Regions from separate parts of the Arthrobacter sp. P1_B4 genome, predicted to be linked through region 1. Evidence: riboswitches for the same ligand, from Rfam matches in the RefSeq annotation. Region 1 holds a riboswitch; each other region holds the start of a gene.

Region 1 (5,251 bases):
GTCATCGAAGTCGATCGTGGCGATCACGTTCGAGCGGTCCTCGGCCTTGGCCACGAACGGCGTGGCGTATTCGGACGCTTCGGCCCAGCCGTAGATGCGGCCGGCAGAATCCGCGGTCCGGCCGGCGGCGAAGTCCAGGCCGCCGTTGGCGTTGAGCCACTGCACCTGGGCGTCCAGGGTCACCAGGGTGGCCAGCGCGGGGGTGTTGTAGGTCTGGTTCAGCCTGGAATTGTCGATCGCCGTCTGGAGGTCAAGGAAGTCGGGAATCCAGCGGTTGCCGGCCTTGATCCGTGCCGCCCGTTCCAGCGCGGCCGGGGAGAACAGGCCCAGCCACAGGCCGCCGTCGGACGCGAAGTTCTTCTGCGGCGCGAAGTAGTACACGTCCGACTCCGCCACGTCCACGTCCAGCCCGCCCGCGGCCGAGGTCGCGTCCACGAGCACCAACGACCGCTCGTCGGCGCCGGCCACCCGCTGGACGGGGGCGGCAACGCCGGTTGAGGTCTCGTTCTGCGGCCACGCATAGACGTCGACGCCGGCCTCCGCCCGGGCGGTGGGGCGGGTGCCGGGTTCGGCCTTGATGATGGAGGACTCGGCAAGGAACGGCGCCTTGTTGGTGGCGGAAGCGAACTTCGAGCCGAACTCGCCGAAGGACAGGTGCTGCGCCTTGTTCTCCACGAGCCCGAAGCTGGCAATGTCCCAGAACGCGGTAGATCCGCCGACGCCCAGCACCACTTCATAGCCTTCCGGTGCCCGGAAGAATTCGCTGAGGCCGCTGCGCACCGAGCCGACCAGGTTCTTCACGGGCGCCTGGCGGTGGGAGGTCCCCAGCAGCTTCGACGATGCCGCGGCCAGGGCGTCCATCTGTTCCGGCCGGACTTTGGACGGGCCGGCGCCGAACCGTCCGTCCTTGGGCAGGAGGTTGGCGGGGATCGTGATGCTGGTGTCGCTCACAGTGGCTCCAATTTTCGGCTGGTTCGTAGCGTGGCTGGGAGGTGGCGGGCAGGGATGGCTACCACGGACACCCCTCTTCATTCTGCCTGTCTTATTTTGCCTGACAGCTCCCGGCGATACAGAAAAAGGCCTGTCATAGTCCGGTCATTGAGACGCCGGGGACGGCCGGCCGGCTGGGGCTGGGACAATAGCTTCAGGTCGATCGAAAGATTATCCGGAGTAATTCAAAATAGGCTAGGCTGGCATGCGAACGTACGGCGGTTCCCGCCTGGGCGCATCCTGCATGCATCCCGCACGCGGTACGGTGGGAATGACGCTAGGACTGCGCTCGAGGAGCTGAGCTGAATGACGGATCTGATCGATACTACGGAGATGTATCTTCGGACCATTCTGGAACTTGAAGAAGAAAACATCGTTGCCCTCCGCGCCCGCATCGCCGAACGGCTCCGCCACTCCGGCCCCACTGTGTCCCAGACGATCGGCCGGATGGAGCGCGACGGGCTGGTGGTTGTTTCCGGCGACAGGCACCTTGAACTGACGGAAATCGGACGGAAACGTGCAATCGGTGTCATGCGCAAGCATCGTCTGGCCGAACGCCTCCTCGCGGACGTGATCGGGCTCGACTGGGCCTACGTCCACGAGGAAGCGTGCCGCTGGGAACATGTCATGAGCGAACGCGTCGAGCGAAGAATCTTCGAGATGCTCAACCACCCGACAGTCTCGCCTTACGGAAACCCTATTCCGGGGCTTGCGGATCTTGGCGGCGTGCCCAACGGCGCCCCCGTGGACAGGCCCGTGAACCTGCTGGAGGCCATGGCCGGCTACGGGGTAACTTCCCGGGTTACGGTCAATCGGCTCGCGGAGCCGATCCAGGTGGAGCCGGAGCTTCTGGCCCAGCTCGACGAGGGCGGAATCAGGCCTGGCGCGCTGGTCTCGCTGGAGCGGGTGGGGGAGTACATCTCGGTCCGCGTCCCCGATATCGAAGGTGCCCTGGAGCTGCCGCCCGAGGTTGCCGCGCACGTCTTTGTAACAGTCGCCTGACCAGCCACCACGCGCCGGTCATGGGACCACCCACGAGTTGTCCACAATTGCGGTTACGGATTTATTACCGGGCGGCTTAATCGCCTATAGTTAGTGCCCAGTACCGATACCAAAGCGTTACCTGATCCGAAGCCGAGCCCTGCCAGCGGATCAGTCGCAGAACTACCTCCTGGCAGGGGCGGGGGAACCACTTTCGGCTGCTACTTCGGCAGCCTTGGGGTGAAGTCCGTCAGCGGCAAGCAGCTTCCACCGAAGGATCCCCTAGGGATGCCTCTGTGCGTGGCTGCCTGCAACGGCGGACCGGGTCTTTGATCTCTCTGACCCGAATCCGACAGCTAACTTCGCAGGCCATCCAGAGAGGAACCCTTCTTGACCACCCAGACCGCCAGGGGCCGTCGCCGCGCGACCGGTCCCGCTCCGGAGCCGCGTCCCGTCGTCGCACACACGGCCGAACGCCCGCGGGACGTGCACCGCGATGAACGCCGTCGCCGTCGCAGTCCGTTCCGCCAGGTCACGGACTTTGCCGCGGCAAGCGGAGTCGGGCAGAAGGCCGGGATCGCACTGGCCGCAACTGGTCTGGTTCTTACCGTGACGGTCCCCGTCACGAGCCCGGTGATGGCTTCGAATCCGGGCGGATCCGGCGCGCTCTCCGCCGCCGTGCAGCCGGATGTCACCGCTGCCGCCGCCGCCAAGGTCGACTTCAACCGCACGGCCGTCACCACGAAGGGCGATCCGGACGGGAAACTCAAGCAGCTGCTGAGCGCCCAGTCTGTGGGCACGATCACCCGCGCGGCATCGGCCGGCACCCTGGGTGCGCCGCTCGACCAGCTGGTCACGGCCTCGCCCTTCGGCTACCGTGTCAGCCCCATTACCGGGGGCGCGGGGGAGTTCCACCGCGGCCAGGATTTCGCCGCCCAGTGCGGCACGGCGGTCCACGCGGCCGCCAGCGGCACCGTGACCTTCAACGGCTGGCATCCCTTCGGCGGGGGGAACCGCGTGGTCATCGATCACGGCAACGGCCTGGAGACCACGTACAACCACCTGTCCTCGGCTTCGGTCAAGGTCGGCCAGAAGGTTTTCCGCGGTGACGTCGTCGCCATGAGCGGAACCACCGGCGCCTCCACGGGCTGCCACCTCCACTTTGAAGTGATGGTCAACGGCGATGTCGTTGACCCGCTCGGCTGGCTCTAAAAAGACGATGGGCTGCTCTCAACTTCCTGTGACACGCCGTGATCTGAATGTGACATTGGATCAGGACTGCTGTAGGGTTTGAAGCACGCCAACTTTTCCGAAGTTGGCGCTCTTGAGTGGATTGCCTAGCTCTGCCACCGCTCAAGGTCCGTTCGCATTACATCGTCTGGCAGGGGCGGGGGAACCAATTTTGGCCTTCGAAAGAAGGCCTTGGGGTTAAGTCGCAAAGCTTCCCAGGAAGCAGCGCGGCCGGGTGACTCCCATCCGAATCCGACAGCTCACCTCGTAGGCATTGGGAGAGGCTACTTTCGTGTCTTCACGCCACAATTCTGCGCGCATGCGCACCGGCGAGGCTCTGTCGAGCCCGCTGGAATCCACATCACGTGCCGCCCTTGCCGGCGCCCGGATTGGATCACGTTCCGCAGGCTCAATCGCTACCGAGCCCGGACAGCATGCAGTTTCCGCTTTTGGCGCGTCTTCGCAGTACACCCTTCGCTAAGTAACCCATTTCGGGGCGATCCGGCGTACCCCCAAGATGCCGGAGCGTCCTCAGTCCGTGCCCGAAAGCGCGCGGTCCAAGGATCACGAAAGAGAGAACTTAATGACTACTCGTGCAAACGTTGCACGGCACCGCGCCGAGGTCACCAAGACCAACTCGCTGGCTGTAATTGCTAAGGCTGTCGGCGACAACGCCGGCGGCATGGGCCGTCAGGCCGCGGTCATCGCCGCAGCTTCCGGTCTGGTCCTGACCAGCGGAATCGCAGCCAACGCTGCTGAAACCAATGTTCAGCGCGAATCCACCTCCGCTTCGGCCCTGGAAGTCCAGTCCGCAGCTCCGGCCACCATCTCGGCCGCTTCCACCATCGCGATCTCCTACGAGAAGCCCGCCGTGACCACCACGCCGGCTCCCGTCGTCGAGGCTCCCAAGCCCGTCGTGAAGGTCCAGGACGCCACGGCCACGGCTACAGCCACCCGCGCCGGCGGCACCGAGCTTGGCGTCAGCGGCGGCGTCGCTGCCCAGGCCCCCGCGGGCATCGGAAGCGGCGCAGGCGCGACCATCGCCGCTGCTGCCTACGCACAGATCGGCGTGGCGCAGGACTGCACCGCCCTCGCCACCAACGCCCTGGCCGCGGCCGGCATCCACTACCACGGCTGGCCGGCAGGTTACCTGTCCCTGGGCCGCACCGTGAGCGCCGCCGAGGCACGCCCGGGCGACCTCGCCTACTACCAGAACGGCGGCGTGGGCATGGCTCACATCGCGGTCTACGTAGGCAACGGCATGGCAGTGCACGGCGGCTGGAACGGCGGCACCACCGCGCTGTACAGCGTCAACGTCGGCTCCGGCCCGGTCTTCATCCGCGTCGGCGCCTAAGCACGAACCCCAGCATTCCGAAAGACCCCCGCCTCCAGGCGGGGGTCTTTCGCGTTGCCGCGCAGTGAACTTTCCGCGCTGAGGACCGCGCCGGTGAAAAAATATTCGGTGATCCGGCACTTGAGTGTTTACTCTTGTGTTGTCGATCCATAGCCCGACCATGCAGAGGGCAGCCGGCCCTCGTGCCGCTGGCGGGTGCGGCCGTGAAGAGGTATGCGGATGCGCACTCTCGTTCTGAATGCTGGATATGAACCGCTGGCGGTCATCACCTTCCGCCGGGCGCTCGTCCTTGTCCTGACCGGAAAGGCCAGCGTGGTGGCCGAAGGGGACGACCCCGTGGTCGGCCCCCAGGACATTTTGGGCCGCCCGTCCGTGATCCTGCTGAACCGCTACATCCGGCCAAGGTACAACACGATGACTGCGGTGAGCCGCCGCGGCGTGCTGCGCCGGGATGCCCACCGCTGCGCGTACTGCGGCAAGGCTGCCCACACCATCGACCACATCCAGCCCAAATCGCGGGGCGGAGCCGACTCCTGGGAGAACCTGGTGGCGGCGTGCCTGCGGTGCAACAACGCCAAGAGCGACCATACGCCGGCGGAGATGGGCTGGAAGATCGGTTTTGTTCCGGGCCCGCCAAAAGGTGCCACCTGGCAGATCAAGGAACTCGAGAAGCCGACGCCGGCCTGGGATCCGTTC
Region 2 (5,251 bases), on a different contig from region 1:
GCGTGCCCGCCGCCGGTGCGTCCGGCGTCAGCCTGTCCGGCGTCAGCGTGTCCGGCATCGGCGTGCCCGGTTTGGACTGTTCCGCCGTCGGTGTGTCCGGCGCCGGACTGCCAGGCAGTACGGGGTGTGGTTACGGGCGCGGGCGCCGCTGGCGCGCCGGTGGTGGGCGTGGGGGCGGGTACAGGGGCTGACTCGGGGGCTGCTCCGGAACCGGCTCCGGGATGCTGACCGCTCATGGTATTTCTCCTTTAGGGTGCGGATCGGTGTTCACCCCAGCGTGGTGAGCGATCCTGTGCTTGGGCTGTGCGGGCCGACAGCCCGGCCTGTGACGTTGCCGGACGGGAAGGGCGGATTGAACATGGCCGTTGCGGCCCGTACGGTCCCGCAACGGCATCCAGCTCGCTAGGCTGGGATTCACAGGTGCCGCACAGGGTCCCCAAAGCCCCGCCTAACCGGCAGATCGGAGAGTTGTGCCCATGGCCACTTCGCACTCCATGACCAACAACCTTCCCCAGCTCACGCATCCGGACGGCTCCCCCATCCGCGCCCTCGTGGTGGATGACGAGCCCAGCCTCTCCGAGCTCATGAGCATGGGGCTGCGGATGGCCGGCTGGTCCGTGGCCGTGGCCGAGGACGGGCCCGGAGCCGTCCGGCTCGCCAAGGAGTTCCGCCCCGACGTGCTGGTGCTGGACGTGATGTTGCCCGGGTTCGACGGCGTCGAACTGCTGAACAGGATCCGCGCGTTCGCGCCTGAGGTGCCGGCGCTGTTCCTCACCGCCAAGGATGCCGTTCAGGACCGCATCACCGGACTGGCGGCCGGCGGCGATGACTACGTCACCAAGCCGTTCAGCATGGAAGAGGTGCTGCTGCGCCTGCACCGGCTGGTCCAGCGCTCCGGAGTGGCCGCCATGGACACCGCCGAACTCGTGGTGGGAGACCTCGTGCTCAACGTCGACACCCGCGAAGTCACCCGGGCCGGTGAGGAAATGCACCTGACCGCCACGCAGTTCGAGCTGCTGCGCTACCTCATGGAAAACCCGAAACGGGTCATCAGCAAGGCCCAGATCCTGGACCGTGTCTGGGACTACGACTTCGGCGGCCAGGCGAACATCGTGGAACTGTACATTTCCTACCTCCGCAAGAAGGTCGACGCCAACCACGCTCCCATGATCCACACGGTGCGCGGAGCCGGGTACGTCCTGAAACCGGCGGACTGATCCGTGCCCTCACTTTCCGGCATGACCCGCGTCCCCGGACACGACTGGCGCAACCCGTCGACGTGGCATTTGCGCACCCGGCTGGTCCTGGTCGCCATGGCGCTGCTCGTGGCCATCTGCGGCGCTGTGGGCTTGTTCAGCTACGCCTCCATGGACCTCTTCCTCACCCGGCAGCTCGACACCCAGCTGGACCAGGCCTCCCACCGTTCGAGCGAGTTCGGCCGGCCCTCCTCGGACGATTCGGGCAGGCGCCCCGACCCCCTCGAAGCCCGGGGACAGGGCGTCGGGACGCTTAACGCACGGATAGTCGACGGCGAAGTCAGCAGGGCCGGATTCCTGGCCGGGGACGGCGCGGTCAAGAGCCTCTCCCCCTCCGACAACAAGGTTCTCCTGGCCCTGACCCCGAGCGGCGTGTCCGTGGACCGCAGCCTTTCGGCCGGCGCCTACCGGCTCACGGCCGCGCGTACACCGTACGGCGACGTGATTGTGACCGGACTCCCGCTGGCTGAAAAACAAAACACCTTGGCCTCCCTGGTCTGGACCATGGTGGTGGTGTCCGCAGGCGGGCTCGTGCTGATCGGGCTCGCCGGCACGGCCCTGATCCGGCGGACCATGAAGCCGCTGGAACAGCTCTCCGAGGTCGCCACCAACGTCTCCCGTCTCCCGCTGGACGCCGGCGAGGTGGCGCTCGGGGTCCGCGTCCCGACGTCGGCTGCCCATCCCGGAACGGAAGTGGGCAGCGTGGGCTACGCGCTGAACAAGATGCTGGACAACGTCTCCAACGCTCTCGAGGCGCGGCAGGAGAGTGAGATGAAGGTCCGGCAGTTCGTCGCCGACGCCTCACACGAGCTCCGCACCCCGCTGACGGCCATCCGCGGCTACACGGAGCTGATGCGGATGACCGAGCATTTCACCCCCGACGGCGAGAGGTCCCTCGCCCGTGTGCAAAGCCAGTCCGAGCGGATGACCACGCTCGTGGAGGACCTGCTGCTGCTGGCGCGCCTGGACGAGGGGCAGCCGCTCAAAATCTCCGACGTCGACCTCACCCAGCTGGCCATCGAGACGGTCAGCGATGAGAAAGTCATGGCCCCGGACCGCATCTGGCAACTGGAACTTCCGGACGAGCCCGTGGTGGTACGCGGTGATGCGACCCAGCTTCACCAGGTCCTCGCCAACCTGCTGTCCAATGCGCGCAAGCACACGGAACCCGGGACCAAGGTGGTCACGGGCGTTATGCGCTCGGCTGACGGCAGTGCCGTGGTCACCGTGACAGACAACGGCAGCGGCATCGCCCCGGAATTTATCGGCCGGGTCTTCGCCCGTTTCGCCCGGGCCGACGCCTCGCGCACCAATCCGGCGTCGAACCCCGCAGCCGTCCCCGCCGATTCTGCCGTCGCGACGGCGAGGGTCGGGTCCGGGGCTCCCGCACGCTCGTCCTCCGGCGCCGTTTCCGGCAGCCGCGGAGGTCACGGCACGGCGACCGCCGCGCCGACGTCCGAGGGCACCAGCGGGTTGGGCCTGTCCATTGTCCAGTCGATCGTGGAGGCCCACGGAGGAACAGTCGAGGTCACGTCCCGGCCGGGCCGCACGGAGTTCGCCGTGCGGCTGCCCCCCGCGCCGCCGCCGGCTTAACCGGAACGGCCGCCGTCGGCGCAAACGGCCCGGACCGGCCGGCCCGTGAACCCGGCGCAACCCGACACCCCGGCACTGTGACTCCTGTTACCAAAATGTGACTTAAGCGGCCAGGTCCTGTAGCGTCGTTAGCGTGCGCCGCCATCGGTGCCGCATATCCGGACGGACGCCAAACTCTGCCGCTTCCCGGATTCCGCTGGACCAGGCAGAGGCGGGGGACCCAGAGTTCCCGGGCATTCTGCTTTCATGCGCCCTCGGGGTGAAGCCGACACGTGATGTTCCGTGCGGCCGGATGACCTCATCCGAACCCGACAGCTAACTCCGCCGGCGTTGAGAGGCCACCATGACTGAATTCCAGGTACAAACACGCCCTGACGGCGGTTCGCATTCCCGCTCAGTTGGCGCAGCCAAGTCGCGCCACCGCGCCGAACCGGTCAAGCAGGCATCCGCCCTGTCGCGGTTCGCCGCCGGGCTCGGTGTAACCGGCCGCCGTGCCGCCGTCGTCACCGCCGCGTGCGCACTGCTGCTGGGTGGCGGCGCCGCCAGCCAGGCGGCAGAGCCGGGCGCCCACACGGCGAATGTTGCGAGCCAGGCGGCCACGATCGCCGACCCGCTGGCCAAGCTCAACTTCGAGCGGGTCCAGGTGGCTGGGCCGGGCGCTCCAGCGGAAAAGAACGTGGCTCCCCAGATCTCGGAGGTTAAGGCAGCCGAAGCGCTGATCCCTGCCCCAGCTGCTGCCGCGCCGGCAGCAGCGGCAGCCCCCGCACCTGCTCCGGTTCCCGCGGCAGCCCCCGCTCCCGCTCCGGTTCCCGCGGCAGCTCCCGCTCCCGCTCCGGCACCGGCAGCCGCTCCGGCCCCCGCACCGGCACCCGCACCGGTCGCAATCGACGACCCCGCCGGCGCGCAGGCCTACGCCGCGTCCCAGCTGGGAAGCTATGGCTGGGCACCCGGCCAGATGCAGTGCCTGCACAAGCTGTGGACCAAGGAATCCGACTGGAAGACCACCGCCACGAACGCCAGCAGCGGCGCCTACGGCGTGGTCCAGTCCCTGCCCGCCTCGAAGATGGCGAGCGCCGGCGCCGATTACATGACCAACTACCGGACCCAGATCAACTGGGGTCTGAACTACGTCAAGTCGCGCTACGGCTCCCCCTGCGGCGCCCTGAACTTCCACTACGCACACAACTGGTACTAAACCGGCCCTAACCAGCCCGGACAGGAGGCCACGGATCCACGTGGATCCGGGGCCTCCTGTGTGTGACTGCTAGCCGAGAATGGCGGTTTTTTCACAGCTCGGTTTGGCGGCCTCCACATGGCTAAGTGGACCTACGCCAACTCCAGCACGCACCTGAATCATCCTCGGCGCGCCAGTCTGGGCCGCACATCATTGACCTCGTCCTCTGCAGGGAGTGCCGTGTAGACGGCATTCCCTGCAGAAATTTGCCGCTTGACCTGCTCAAGCTCATCCTTGAGGAGGTCAACGGTGGCACGGTATTTCTCGAAGTCCGCTGTTCGGCGCCTGGCCACGGCGAAACTGATGCCGGCGGCGAGAACGGCAAGCGGGAACGACACCAGCAGGGCCCAGCCGGATGCGGCAAGGAAGTCCAGCGCTACGGGAAGTGCCTGCTTGAATGCCAGGAACTCGTTCACCCCACCAACCACTCCGTTCAGAGCGGAGTCCAGTGGGCCCAGAAACTGCCCCACGACTGGCGTCCCGGAAAACGACGGAGCGCTCAGCGGCGGTTCTCCCCCTGCAGACCAGCGCGAATCACCGAAATGGTTCAGGACGTAGATCCCGGCACCCGCGTTGAGGGCCGCGAAGAGCAGGACGGAACCAAGGGCAGTCCAATAAAGCCTGCGCGGACGCCAGACGCCGGCCACAAGCGCGAAGACGGTGGCCGCAACCCACGAAAAGATGCGGAGCTCGTCGCGGCCCATGCCGCCCAATAGATCCAAGGAATTCCCCGCCCCTTACAGTTGGAATCAATGCTCGTTTCGGTCCCAAGAGCCTATCCCAGCCGCCCCCCGGGTATGCCGCGGCAGATACTGGCGCGCTCCCTTTGTGCGTAGCCGGGCCCGACCCGCCCGGCTGCCCCGACTTCCACAGCCCCCGCACAGCTTGACCCTAAAGCCTTCATATGGGCCGCCGGGAAAGTTGAGCCATGACATTCACAGACCAGGCCACAGGAACCCTGCCCCGCTCCACGGCGACGCCGGCCGGCCCGGCGGCCCCCGAGGCACCCTCGGGGCTTGCGCTGGCCGGCGCACCCGTCCCGGGCCCGATCGCCGGGGCGCTGACCGGCCCCGGCGGCCGGCGCACGGCCATTGATACGCGCGCCAGCACGCCCCTGCTGGACGTCACCATCCCGGTCTTCAACGAGGAACGGGACCTCGAGGCCTGC
Region 3 (5,251 bases), on a different contig from region 1:
CAGCCGTGGTCGTGCTCGCGGGACTGTGGAACCGTCTCGCGCCACGGATAGCGGAGCGGATCCGGGCCCGTTCGGGCAGCCGGCCGCTGGGCGCCGAGGAGAAATGAGAATGCCCGTCCTGGACGTTTTTGCCTCCCTTCCGGCCGTCCACGCCGCCGGAACATTGTCCCTGCTGGACCCGGCAAGCCTGCTCGCCGGGTTGGGCCCGGCCGCACTGGGTGTGATCGCCGTGATGGTCTTCATCGAATCGGGCGTGCTCTTTCCCTTCCTGCCCGGCGACTCCCTGTTGTTCACCGCAGGACTTCTGCACCAGCAGCTGCAACTGACGTTGCCAGTGCTGATCGGCGTCGTCACCGCGGCCGCGGTCGCCGGGGACCAGGTCGGCTACATGCTCGGACGGAAATTTGGCCGGCGATGGTTCAAGGACGACGCCCGGATCCTGAAGACAGCGCACCTGACCACCACGGAGGACTTCTTCCGCCGCCACGGCGGGGCCGCCGTCGTGCTGGCCCGCTTCGTCCCCATGGTCCGGACGTTTGCTCCGCTGACCGCCGGGACCGCGCGCTATGACTGCAAATCCTTCACCCTGTGGAATATCACCGGCGCCGTCGCCTGGGCGGCCTCCGTGACGATGCTTGGCACCTGGCTGGGGCATTTTGACATCATCGCCAGGAACATCGACGCCATCGTCGTGGCCATGGTGCTCGTCTCCGTCGTGCCGGGGGTGGTGCAGCTCCTCAAACGCCGCCGGAACTCCCGCCGCGCCGCCGCAGCCGCAGACAAAGCCGCCGGCGACACGGCAGAAGAACCTGGGGCCGGACTGCGGACTGAGGAAATGGCCGCGGAAGAATAGCTGACATGACCTCCACTGACCTTCCGTCCCTGCTGCTCGTCGAGGACGACGCCGTCCTGGGACCGCTCATCGCCGAGCTCCTGGACCCGGACTACCGGATCCAGTTGGTCACCAACGGCCGCGACGGCCTCCACCACGGGCTGACCGGGAGCTGGGACGTCATGGTGGTGGACCGCGGGCTGCCCGCCATGGACGGCATCGCCCTCATCACGGCTTTGCGGTCGAAAGGCATTGCCACGCCCATCCTGATCCTGACCGCGCTGGGCGATGCCGACGAAAAAGTCAGGGGCCTGGACGCCGGCGCCAACGATTACGTGACCAAGCCGTTCGACGCCGGCGAACTGGCAGCACGCCTGCGCGCACTGACGCGGACTTTCACTCCCCCGGCCCCGACACCGGTGGCGATCGGGGACTGGGAACTGGATCCAACGCAGCGCTCCGTCCGTTCTGTCTACGGGCAAACGGTGTCACTGACCGCAAAGGAAGGCCAGCTGCTGGCAGCCCTTGCCGCGGAACCGGACCGCGTCTTCACCCGGGATGAGCTCCTCGCGGCGTGCTTCCACGCCTCGGAACAGCCCGGCGTGATCGATACCTATGTTCATCACCTGCGCCGGAAGATCTCCAAAGCCGTGATCCGCACGGTGCACGGCCTCGGATACCAGATCGGCGAAGCCCATGAGTGACGGCTTGCCGGCCGGCGGAAATCCGGACCACTCCATCCTGCGCAAGGCTTCCCTCAAGGTCGCGGTGCGGATCAGTGCTGCGTGCGCGGTCATGGTTCTCGGGCTGCTCGCCGCCACGGCACTGTACCTCACGAACCAACTGGCCCATCCTGAAGTGCCGGGCTCGGCGACGGCCGGGACGGCCTACACCTACCTGGATTCCAAGGATGTCCTCGAAGCCATGATCATCGCCGGGGTAGCGGGAATCCTGCTGGCCGGCATCGTCGGGTGGCTCAGCGCGCGCAGCGCGATTCGTCCCCTCAGTGATGCCCTGGCAAGGGAGCGGCGTTTCGTCCAGGACGCCAGCCACGAATTGCGCACGCCATTGACCATCCTGGACACCAGGATCCAGCTGGCCCAGCGCAACACTGTGCCCGGCTCCAGGCAAAGCCACGACCTGGCCCGGATCCGGGAGGACGCCGCGACGCTGACAGGGATTGTCAACGAACTGCTCCTCGCGGCAACCGCGGAGGCCCCGGACCGCTCCGCGCCCCCTGCCGACCTCGCCGACGCTGCCGCCAGCGTCGCCGGCAGCCTCCAGCAGGTGGCAGAGCAGCGGCAGGTGCGCCTGGAATTCTCTGCCGCTGCCCGGCCGCTGGCCCGGATCGAGAAGAATGCGCTGCGGCGTGCCGTGCTGGCCCTGGCGGACAACGCGCTGGCCCACACGCCTCCGGGCGGCCGCGTGTCCATCACGACCTCAATCGAGCAGAAGCGCGCCGTGATCACGGTGGCGGACTCCGGGACCGGAATCACCGGCGTCGATCAGGCCCGGATCTTTGACCGGTTCGTGCGGACGGCCGGCACCGGCACCTCACAGGGACAGCGGAGCTTTGGCATCGGCCTGGCCCTGGTCCGGGAGATTGCCGTCGCGGCCGGGGGCACCGTCGAGGTGGCCGCGACGGGCGGCGAGGGAACCGTCATGAAATTGACGCTTCCGCTCATGGGCAGCGGGAATCCCTGAGGACCCTGCGCCGGGGAAAGCTATGCCATCGGGATCCCGGAGCCCCGAATGCGGAGACAGGAAAGACCGGCGGTCGAGTTGCCCCCAAGGGAACTCGAGCGCCGGTCTTTCCGGACTGTCTGGCCCCGGGTCGGGGCCGTGCGGCTTAGGCGCGGACGAACGTCACGCCGCCGGTCGCGGTGAGCCAGGACAGCGGGTGGACCATGGTCTGGTTCTTGCCGTTCATGCCGCCACTGACCACCTGGCCGTTGCCGGCGTAAATGCCGACGTGGCCGGACTGGACCACCATGTCACCGGGCTGCGGCGTCGCTACAACGGTTCCAAGGCCAAGGAACGCGCGGGGACCGATGTCGCCAACGGGCTTACCCGCGGCGCCAAGGGCCTTTTCCACCATGGCAGTGCAGTCCTGGGTGATGCCCACCTGGCTGTAGGCGGCCGAGAGCATGATGGCGTTGCGTCCGCCCGCGGGCGCCGCGGCCGGCGCTGCTGCCGGAGCTGCTGCCGGAGCGGCCTGCACCTGGATGACCGGCTTGGCCGGAGCCTTGGGCGCCGCCGCCGGGGCTGCAGTGGGAGCCGGAGCCGGCGCGACGGGCTGTTCGATGACCGGCGCGGCAACAGAATCCACTGCGGGGCGCTCGAAGCTGATCTTGACGTTTGAATCGGCACTGACGGGGGCACTGACCTGTCCGGCGATGTCGACGTTCGACGCCGGAGCAGAGTCACGCTGCACGGGGGCGGTGGCGGCGTTGGCCGCCATTCCGCTGGTCAGGACCAGGCCGGATGCGGCGGCGAGGACGGCGGCATGGCGCGCAAAAGTATTGACTGAAGTCATGAAAAATGTAGCCTCTCCCAATGCCTGCGAGGTGAGCTGTCGGATTCGGATGGGAGGCACCCGGCCYCACTCCCGGGCCCGTCGTTGCGGGCACTGTGCGGCTTCACCCCAAGACCTGCATATCAGCAGGTCAAAAGTGGTTTCCCCGTCTCTGCCGGACGTTGATGCGAGTTACCCCCGGGCCGCGGCAGAGTTAGGCAATCGGCTGGGGAGCGCCCGTATCGGAGACAACAGGCACTCATCAACCGTAGCGCGAACCGCACCCGAAAGTCACATTCAGGTAACGGAGCCATGATGCCGGGCCGCAATTTGCCCATAGGGCGGCGCCGTTTCCGAACATAGGATGATGCCATCAGCACCACCGGAAGCGGAGGCCCGAAAATGAACAGCCATTGTGTCGCCATCTGCCAGTTGAGCACTCAGCCCCAAGAGGATTTCGACGTCAACACCGAGCTGCTGATCCTCGACGGCGGGGACGTCCACGTGAGCACCTGGGACGCGGAACCGCGCGACGGGGGTTTCGACGAGCACATCCTCAATGACCGGGTGGACGCGCTCGGGTACATGGTTGTCAACGACTGGGCCTTCCTGGACGGCAAGGCCTACGCGGTGGTGGAACGGCGGTCAGGCCCGGCGCCGGCCGGCCGCCGCGAACCGTGACCTTCCTGTCCCTGGCGCTGATCGCCGTCATCGCCCTGGCTGGCCCCCTGCTGGCCCTGCCGGCGCGCTGGCACTTGCCTGTCATGCTGGGTGAGCTGCTGGCCGGCATCGCGATCGGGCGCTCAGGGCTGGCCCTGGTGGACCCCGCGGACCCGACGTTCACCCTGCTGGCCAATATCGGGTTTGCGCTGATGATGTTCGTGGCAGGCACCCACGTTCCCGTGCGGGATCCGCACATCCGTGGCGCCCTCGGCAAAGGCTCCCGCCGGGCGATGGTGGCCGCAGCGGCAGCGGTGGTGGTCGGAACCGGCATCGGACTGCTGTTCGGGACTGGACATGCTCCCCTCTACGTCGTGCTGCTGGCGTCCTCGTCGGCAGCCCTGGTGCTTCCAATCGTCGATTCCCTGCGCCTCGGCGGGCCAGATGTCGTCGCTATGACAGCGCAGGTGGCAATTGCCGACACAGCCTGCATTGTGGCGTTGCCGCTCCTGGTGGATCCGCCCCACGCAGTCCAGGCGGCGCTGGGTGTCCTCGCGGTGACCGGGTGCGCGGTAGTGCTCTTTGTCGGCTTGCGCTGGCTGGAGCGCCAAGGAATCCGTCGGCGCGTGCACCGGCTCTCGGAAAGCCGCAAGTTTGCCCTGGAGCTACGGATCCAGCTGGCCGTGCTCTTCACCCTGGCCGGTGTCGCGACGTGGAGCAATGTGTCTGTGATGATGGCAGGCTTTTCTTTCGGCCTGGTGATGGCTGCGGTCGGCGAACCGCGGCGGCTGGCCCGGCAACTGTTCGCGCTCAGCGACGGCTTCCTGGGTCCGCTCTTCTTCGTGTGGCTGGGTGCATCGCTGACGCTCAAGGACCTGGCCGGGCACCCGGACATGATGGCCCTCGGCCTGTTGCTGGGGGCCGGGGCCCTGCTGGCGCACGCCGACCTGGCTTTCCTGGGACTCCCGCTGTCGCTGGGGGTGTTGTCAGCGGCGCAGCTTGGCGTACCGGTGGCTGCGGCGAGCATCGGCACGCAGCTTCAGGTCCTGCTCCCAGGCGAGGCCGCGGCCCTGCTGGTGGGAGCGCTTGTCACCATAGCCGCGAGCGCAGTCGCCGGGTCACGGGCGGCGAGGACTTTCGCGGTCCCGGCAAATGCTGGCGGCAAGTCCGGAAATTCCGGCAGCGCCGTCGAGCAGGGCGATCCGGGGGGTCCGACGGCCTGACAGTCCGAATGTCTACATGCC

Evidence for each region. A riboswitch is a leader RNA that binds a small molecule or an ion and turns the genes downstream of it on or off. The one in region 1 is predicted to bind cyclic di-AMP.
Region 2: linked by a shared signal. The riboswitch ahead of AC1D1W_RS10220 (aggregation-promoting factor C-terminal-like domain-containing protein) and the one ahead of AC1D1W_RS11230 (M23 family metallopeptidase) in region 1 are both predicted to bind cyclic di-AMP.
Region 3: linked by a shared signal. The riboswitch ahead of AC1D1W_RS08880 (hypothetical protein) and the one ahead of AC1D1W_RS11230 (M23 family metallopeptidase) in region 1 are both predicted to bind cyclic di-AMP.

Annotation. Positions count from the first base shown of each region.
Region 1 is NZ_JBFTZW010000027.1:11,040-16,290, reverse strand. It holds gene serC (phosphoserine transaminase) at 1-951, opposite strand, end outside; gene AC1D1W_RS11235 (iron-dependent transcriptional repressor DtxR) at 1,297-1,992, shown strand; cyclic di-AMP (ydaO/yuaA leader) riboswitch at 2,143-2,357, shown strand; gene AC1D1W_RS11230 (M23 family metallopeptidase) at 2,362-3,183, shown strand; cyclic di-AMP (ydaO/yuaA leader) riboswitch at 3,320-3,489, shown strand; gene AC1D1W_RS11225 (NlpC/P60 family protein) at 3,785-4,555, shown strand; gene AC1D1W_RS11220 (HNH endonuclease) at 4,775-5,251, shown strand, end outside.
Region 2 is NZ_JBFTZW010000021.1:36,869-42,119, forward strand. It holds gene AC1D1W_RS10205 (hypothetical protein) at 1-236, opposite strand, end outside; gene AC1D1W_RS10210 (response regulator transcription factor) at 477-1,217, shown strand; gene AC1D1W_RS10215 (sensor histidine kinase) at 1,239-2,849, shown strand; cyclic di-AMP (ydaO/yuaA leader) riboswitch at 3,034-3,193, shown strand; gene AC1D1W_RS10220 (aggregation-promoting factor C-terminal-like domain-containing protein) at 3,193-4,044, shown strand; gene AC1D1W_RS10225 (hypothetical protein) at 4,203-4,805, opposite strand; gene AC1D1W_RS10230 (bifunctional glycosyltransferase family 2/GtrA family protein) at 5,012-5,251, shown strand, end outside.
Region 3 is NZ_JBFTZW010000016.1:20,446-25,696, reverse strand. It holds gene AC1D1W_RS08900 (phosphatase PAP2 family protein) at 1-107, shown strand, start outside; gene AC1D1W_RS08895 (DedA family protein) at 110-853, shown strand; gene AC1D1W_RS08890 (response regulator transcription factor) at 859-1,536, shown strand; gene AC1D1W_RS08885 (sensor histidine kinase) at 1,529-2,536, shown strand; gene AC1D1W_RS08880 (hypothetical protein) at 2,682-3,368, opposite strand; cyclic di-AMP (ydaO/yuaA leader) riboswitch at 3,376-3,578, opposite strand; gene AC1D1W_RS08875 (hypothetical protein) at 3,780-4,028, shown strand; gene AC1D1W_RS08870 (cation:proton antiporter) at 4,025-5,230, shown strand.